Linked DNA regions of Pedosphaera parvula Ellin514. Each later gene encodes a partner of the first gene's protein in a complex. Links are inferred from orthologs where the notes say so. Each region holds a gene or a part of one and is shown on either strand. Other genes may lie near its edges.

The links. Proteins that work in one complex are often made in the same cells at the same time.
Region 2: the proteins of secA (region 1) and secY are in contact, whole or in part, in a crystal structure (PDB 3DIN), measured with the Thermotoga maritima proteins. The link is inferred for Pedosphaera parvula Ellin514 from one-to-one orthologs. Residues at the interface, in WP_004082002.1 of Thermotoga maritima: Glu261, Ala262, Arg263, Lys300, Ala301, Arg302, Thr303, Ile304, Ile305, Leu323, Tyr324, Asp325, Pro326, Val329, Ser330, Tyr333, Ile336, Lys340, Phe345, Val349, Glu363, Phe364, Tyr374, Ser375, Gly376, Gly377, Glu393, Ile395, Thr482, Ser483; in WP_004081795.1 of Thermotoga maritima: Glu108, Gly109, Glu110, Glu111, Ala236, Glu237, Arg238, Arg239, Ile240, Thr241, Ile242, Gln243, Tyr244, Ala245, Arg246, Arg247, Val248, Thr249, Gly250, Arg251, Arg252, Val253, Tyr254, Gly256, Ala257, Ser258, Thr259, Tyr260, Leu261, Pro262.

The regions. Positions count from the first base shown.
Region 1 is NZ_ABOX02000046.1:37,370-41,038, reverse strand. Bases 14-3,610 are described here. They hold secA (preprotein translocase subunit SecA), read left to right. Parts: upstream 14-350; coding sequence 351-3,410; downstream 3,411-3,610. Other genes in these bases: CFLAV_RS25165 (hypothetical protein), read left to right, coding at 3,415-3,610; CFLAV_RS25175 (cytochrome c biogenesis protein), read left to right, coding at 14-259. Also shown: more of CFLAV_RS25175, read left to right, coding at 1-13; more of CFLAV_RS25165, read left to right, coding at 3,611-3,669. UniProt on the Escherichia coli protein: Required for protein export, interacts with the SecYEG preprotein conducting channel.
Region 2 is NZ_ABOX02000010.1:111,811-114,869, forward strand. The notes cover bases 41-3,027. They hold secY (preprotein translocase subunit SecY), read right to left. Parts: upstream 2,244-3,027; coding sequence 837-2,243; downstream 41-836. Other genes in these bases: map (type I methionyl aminopeptidase), read right to left, coding at 41-773; rplO (50S ribosomal protein L15), read right to left, coding at 2,263-2,736; rpsE (30S ribosomal protein S5), read right to left, coding at 2,746-3,027. Outside these bases: infA (translation initiation factor IF-1), read right to left, coding at 1-36; more of map, read right to left, coding at 1-40; more of rpsE, read right to left, coding at 3,028-3,059. UniProt on the Escherichia coli protein: The central subunit of the protein translocation channel SecYEG. Consists of two halves formed by TMs 1-5 and 6-10.

The sequences.
Region 1 (3,669 bases):
GAATATGGCCTTGGTAGGTAATATTGTGACGAGTTGGTCATGGTTCGGAGTGAACATGCTGGGAATTGGGCTCCACTCGTATGGATTTACTGATGCAGCCTTCCGCTGGTTGATGACATTTGTATTCAGCCAGTTGGTGTTGATAGGCTTAGGGCTGTTGCCCAGGCAGATGTGGAAGAGTTTCAGAGAAGAAGAAAATAGTGGTGCGCCACCGACGTCTGGCAAGCGTAAAAAGGAGATGGCTTCCGCTACTTCTTAATCAGGATTTCGCCCAGTTTTGGTGCTGTTAAAGGCTTTGACGTCAAAGCCTTCTTACCTTACCGTTCTATCGCTAATTCTCAAAGGTTTACATGATCGGATTTATTGTCAAAAAATTTATTGGTTCGAGAAACGACCGTGAGGTCAAGAAGCTTCGCCCCACGGCCGTGAAGATCAACGAGCTGGAGCTGGAGTTGCAAAAGCTCCCGGATGACGCGCTGCGTCAAAAAACGGCGGAGTGGAAGGCGCGTTTTGCAAAGATAGAAGACAAGCTGGAACTGGCCTCGACCTTGAATGAGATTTTGCCGGAGGCTTTTGCGGTGGTGAAGAGTGCTGCGCGCCGTTTGTGCGGGCAGGAAATCATCGTGCGCGGGCATCCTTTAAAATGGGAGATGGTACATTTCGACGTGCAGTTGATCGGTGGTATCGGACTGCATAATGGCAAGATTGCGGAAATGGCGACGGGTGAAGGCAAGACGTTGGTGGGAACTTTGCCGGTGTATTTGAATGCTTTGACCGGTCGCGGCGTGCACGTGGTTACCGTCAATGATTACCTGGCGGCACGCGATAGCGAGTGGATGGGTGCTCTTTATAAATTTTTAGGCCTGACTGTGGGTTGTATTTTGCATGATCAACCGCCGCAAGTCCGTCGCGAACAATATGGTTGCGACATTACCTACGGCACCAATGCGGAGTTTGGTTTTGATTATCTTCGCGACAACGGCATGGCTTCCCGCAAAGAGGAGCAGGTGCAACGCGGTCATTATTTCGCGATTGTGGACGAAGTGGATTCCATCCTCGTGGACGAGGCGAGAACGCCGTTGATCATCAGTGGGCCAGCCGTTGTCAACGTGGACAACCAATACGGCGAGTTCAAGCCGGCGGTGGAATCGTTGATTCAAGCCCAAGGCAAGCTATGCAGCCGGTATATACGGGAGGCAGAAGAGCTTTTGAAAAAGTTGAAACCAGAGGATGGTTCCAATCCTAAAAGTCCGGAAGCACTGGAGAAGGAAGTGGGATTGTTGCTCTACCGTGTGAAGGTCGGCCAGCCTAGATCAGAGGAATTGATGAAGCTGCTGGAAGACCCAACTGTCCTCCGCATGATGAATAAGGCGGAATTGGAATTGCATGGCGATCAATCCAAGAAGGATCTTTACGCCCAGAAGGAAGAGTTGTTTTTCGCGATTGATGAGAAGAGCCACGAGGCGGATTTGACTGAAAAAGGTCGTGAATACTTAAGTCCCAAAGATGCCGACGCGTTCATGTTGCCGGACATTAGTACGGCATTGCATGAAATTGATAACGGTGCTGAGACTGATCCTCGCAAGCGCGTGGAAGCCAAAGCGAAGGTTCAATCAGAATTTGAAACCAGGGCACAACGCATCCATTCCATTTCCCAGCTGCTCAAGGCTTACAGCCTTTACCAAAAGGAAGTCCAATATATCGTTCAGGACAACAAGGTTATCATTGTCGATGAAAACACGGGCCGGCCAATGACGGGCCGTCGTTGGAGCGACGGTTTGCACCAGGCAGTGGAAGCGAAGGAAGGCGTGGAAATTGAACGTGAGACTCAAACCCTGGCAACGATTACCATCCAGAACTACTTTCGTCTTTATGAAAAGCTGGCAGGTATGACCGGTACGGCTGAAACCGAAGCTGGCGAGTTTCACGACATCTACAAGCTTGGTGTGGCGGTGATCCCCACGAATCGTCCGGTTCAGCGCAAGGATGCCAACGATTCTGTCTATAAAACGAGGCGTGAGAAATACAACGCCGTTTTAAAGGAGATCCAAACCATCCACCAGCAAGGGCGACCCATTCTAGTTGGCACCATCTCGGTGGAAGTGAGTGAAATACTTTCGCGACTACTAAAAAAGGCCGGCATTATTCACTCGGTGTTGAACGCCAAGTACCATGAGCAGGAAGCGGAAATTGTTTCACGTGCCGGCCAAAGAAGCGGCGTGACGATTGCCACGAACATGGCTGGTCGTGGAACGGACATCAAGCTCGGCCCGGGGATTGCTGACCTCGGCGGCTTGCACGTCATCGGCACTGAACGTCACGAATCCCGTCGTATCGACCGCCAATTGCGCGGTCGTTGTGCACGCCAAGGCGATCCTGGTTCCTCACACTTTTTCATTTCGCTTGAGGATGATTTGATGCGTTTATTCGGCTCAGACCGGATCGTCAAATACATGGAGAAGATGGGATTGGAAGAGGGCCAGGAACTGGAGCATCCGTTGTTGAATCGTTCCATCGAGCAGGCCCAGAAGCGGGTGGAGCAGCACAATTTCCAGATTCGCAAACGCACGCTCGAATATGACGATGTGATGAACAAGCAGCGCGAAGTCATTTACGGCTTCCGCAACGAGATCATCAATTCCGACGATGTGCGTGACCGCCTGATGGATATCATGGAAGAAGTCGTGATCCAGAAGGTGGAACAGTTCACGGCTTCCGATGCCGATATGACGGAATGGCGATTGCGCGGTCTGTCCGACTGGGTAAATCTGAATTTCCCTCTGGGTATTCCAGAAGAGCAATTTGAAAAGGCTGCCAAGGCTGGCAATGAAGAGCCGGTGGCTGGTTCGATTTATGATGGATTGAATCCGGCCCAGTTTGCACTGTGCAACTTTATTTCGGACAAGGTGCATGATGCTTACAAGCTGAAGGTGGATTTCGAAAATCCGGAAGCATTGAAATCGATTGAGCGTTACACGATTTTGAGCGCCATCGACAAGTTGTGGCAGGAGCACCTCTATGAGATGGACAGCCTGCGTTACAGCATCGGTTTGCGAGCGCATGGCCAGCGCGATCCGTTGATCGAATACAAAGCCGAGGCATTCAAGATTTTCGAAGAGTTGATGGTGAACATCAAGTCGGAGATTTGTCACAACATTTTCCGTAGCGCCTCCAGCTTGATGGCGTTCGAGAACTTTCTGCGCAATGTGCCGAAGGTGACCGAGCATCAGGACACCAACGCGTTTGGCGGAGCGGCAGCCCAGACTGGCGGCAATGCCAGTGACATGGTGACTGAAGCCAGTGAAGCGATTGAGAAGGCCAAACCGGTACGCACCGGCCCGAAAGTAGGTCGCAATGACCCTTGTCCATGCAAGAGCGGCAAGAAATATAAGCAATGCTGCGGCAAGTAAGCGCTTGTTAAATAGGCTTGCAGGGCGGGCTGGGTTTTGGTTCAGTGCAGTTGATTTGCAACTGGAAAGAAAATTCCATTTCGTTGCGAAACCAGCCCTTGCTGGTTTGCTGGCCATCCTGTTGCTCTGCTTCTCCACGCTGGCCGCGAGTCCGACGCTCCATCAACTGATCCATTCCGATTCAGCGCCGGACAGCCAGTCCTGCGTTGTTTGCCTGCTGGCACAAGGGCAGGCAAATTCGGTTGCGATCATTTCAATC
Region 2 (3,059 bases), on another replicon or contig:
TGAACCTTCTGCTTTGATGGCGTCTTCTCGGGCCATGTCAAAATCTCCGGCTCACCCTCGGTGATGAGCACCGTATGCTCAAAATGGGCGGACAGTGAACCATCTTGCGTCACCACTGTCCAGCCATCATTCAAAATTTTTACGCCCGGCAATCCAGCGTTCACCATGGGCTCAATTGCCAGCGTCATTCCCGGCCGCAGTTTCGGGGACGACTTTCCATCCACGAAATTCGGAACCTGCGGCTCCTCATGCATTGAACGCCCTACACCATGCCCCACAAACTCACGCACAATGCTGAATCCATTACCTTCCGCGTAGTTCTGAATGGCCCGGCTTATATCAATCACCCGGTTGCCCGCTATCGCTTGAGCAATACCCTCATGCAGCGACTTTTCAGTCACGTCCATAAGCTTTTGCGCGACAACACTACAGCCACCCACCGCAATCGTCCGGGCCGTGTCACCAATAAACCCGTTATAGACTACGCCAACATCCAGGCTCACGATATCGCCAAATTGTACCTGCCGATTACTCGCCAAGCCGTGAACAACCTGATCATTCACCGAAATACAAATCTGGCAGGGATATTTGCGATATCCAAGGAAGGCACTCTTCCCGCCATAATGCTTAATACGGGTAGCTGCATAAGCATCAATCTCTTTCGTCGTCATCCCGGGCTTGATCCAGGCAGCTACATCATTCAAAACCGAACCGGCTACGGCACATGCGGGCCGCATAGCTTCCAAATCCCGGTCGTTTTTCAAAATGATCATGTTTAGCCAGCTCGAGCTTGAAAAAGTAGCATAAAACTCAATTCTCGCTACCTCTTCTTTACATCAAAACCTGCCTCGGAGCCTTGGCCCACCACCGCGACCACCCCTGCCACCTTTAAGGAAACCATCGTAATTGCGCATGACAAGGTGTGATTCCATCTGGCGCATGGTGTCCAAAAGAACACCCACCAGAATAAGCATGCTGGTCCCCCCGAAGAAGGTTGCCACTTGAAATGGAATATTCATTTGCCTGGACAAAATGATTGGGATTACAGCGATGACTGTCAGGAACACGGCTCCCGCGAGCGTGATACGACTCATCGCATTGTGCAGAAAGTTCGTAGTAGCCTGGCCAGGGCGAACACCGGGTATGTAGCCACCGTTCTTCTTCAAATCATCCGCAATCTGAAGTTCGTTGAATTGCGTCGCGGTCCAAAAATAAGAGAAAAACAAAATCATCAAGGTATAAAGAAACAAATACCAAAATGCCCCTTCATTTAAGGCAATGGAAATCTTTTTGAGAAAGCCCAGCGTAGGATAGCTTCCACCTAGAAATTGAAATGCCTTTTGGGGCACCATCAAAATGGCCTGGGCGAAGATAATCGGCATGACACCAGCAAAATTCAGGCGCAACGGAAGGAATGAAGTGCCGCCAGAATAAACCTTGCGGCCAACAGCACGCTGGGCGTATTGCACTGGTATTTTACGTTGAGCTTGGGTGACTGCTATAACCCCAGCCACCACAGCCACGAGAAGAACTACAAGGATCGTGCCGGTTCCCAATAGATGATATTTGGCTTCTACGCCACCCGATGGCCAAAACATATCTATCAGAGCACGTCCCGCTGATGGTAAACGAGCCATGATACCAATGGTGATGATAAGGGAAATACCATTTCCAATGCCGCGCTCCGTAATCTGTTCACCCAACCACATAAGCAACATCGTGCCAGTGGTCAGAATCAAAACCGTCTGAATACGATACCACCAAATGTTCTCGCTCAGAATGAGACTGCCTTTGAAGCCAGGAAAAATGCTCTGAGGATTTTCCCAGCCGATGGCCATGAACAACCCTTGCCCAACGCAAAGCAAGACGGTCAAATACCGTCCATACTTTATGATTTGTGTACGGCCATTCTCTTCACGAGCCAGCTTGCTCAGGGAGGGAACGACAGCAGTCAATAACTGAAGCACGATCGTAGCGCTGATGTAAGGCATGATTCCAAGTGCACCCACGGCGCAGTTTTCAAGTGCACCGCCAGTGAACAAGCTATACATGCCTAGCATGGACGACCCACTTTGAGGCAAACTCTGGAAGTAGGCCGATAATGCTGCTCCATCCAAGCCAGGAATGCGGATAAACGCAGCCAGGCGACAGATCGCGAGCACTAACATCGTGAACAAAATCCGTGACTTCAGTTCCGGAATTTTGAAGCAATTGCTAAAGGTATTGACTATGGAAGCAAACATGGATCAGTAATTAAATATCCTAGGCTTTTGCGGGCGTGGCGGACTTATTACCGACGACTTCGCATTTCCCGCCTTTGGCCTCGATCTTAGTGCGAGCAGAGGCGCTGAAAGCGTGAGCTGTGACCGTAAGTCTTTTGGTGATTTCACCTGAGCCAAGGATTTTGATTCGGCGCAACCGGCCATTTGCCAGGCCAACAGTCCGCAACGCAACTTCATCAACACGAGCGCCGTCTTCAAATTGGTTCAAAGACTCCAAGTTGACGGGAATGAACTCGATGGTGTGCTGAGCATTGTTGAAACCGCGCTTCGGAATACGGCGAATCAAGGGCATCTGACCACCTTCAAAGCCGATACGGATCGAGCTACCAGAGCGGGCAGATTGACCTTTTCCGCCTCGTCCGCTCGTCTTGCCATGGCCGCTGCTTTCACCTTGGCCGATACGCTTGCGGCGATGCTTCGCTCCAGGACGGGGTTTAAGATCGTGTAAACGCATATTCTAAAATTAAGCTGTAGTTACTACTGTTTCTGTGGGCTGAGCTGTCGGAGCTTCAGGCTTCTTCACCGCCAAACCGCGGCTACGATAAATATCTTCGCGCAAGCGAAGCTGTTGCAATGCACGCAATGTCGCCTTGACAACGTTTGCCGGATTCTTGGACCCGAGCGATTTGCTCAGAATATCCTTAACACCGGCAGACTCCAACACGGCACGGACTGTTTTGCCGGCGATGATGCCAGTTCCAGGTGATGCGGGACGAAGGAGAATCTTGGCGCCATCATAGTGCGAAAAGATTTCGTGTGGAATGGTGGCATCTTTCA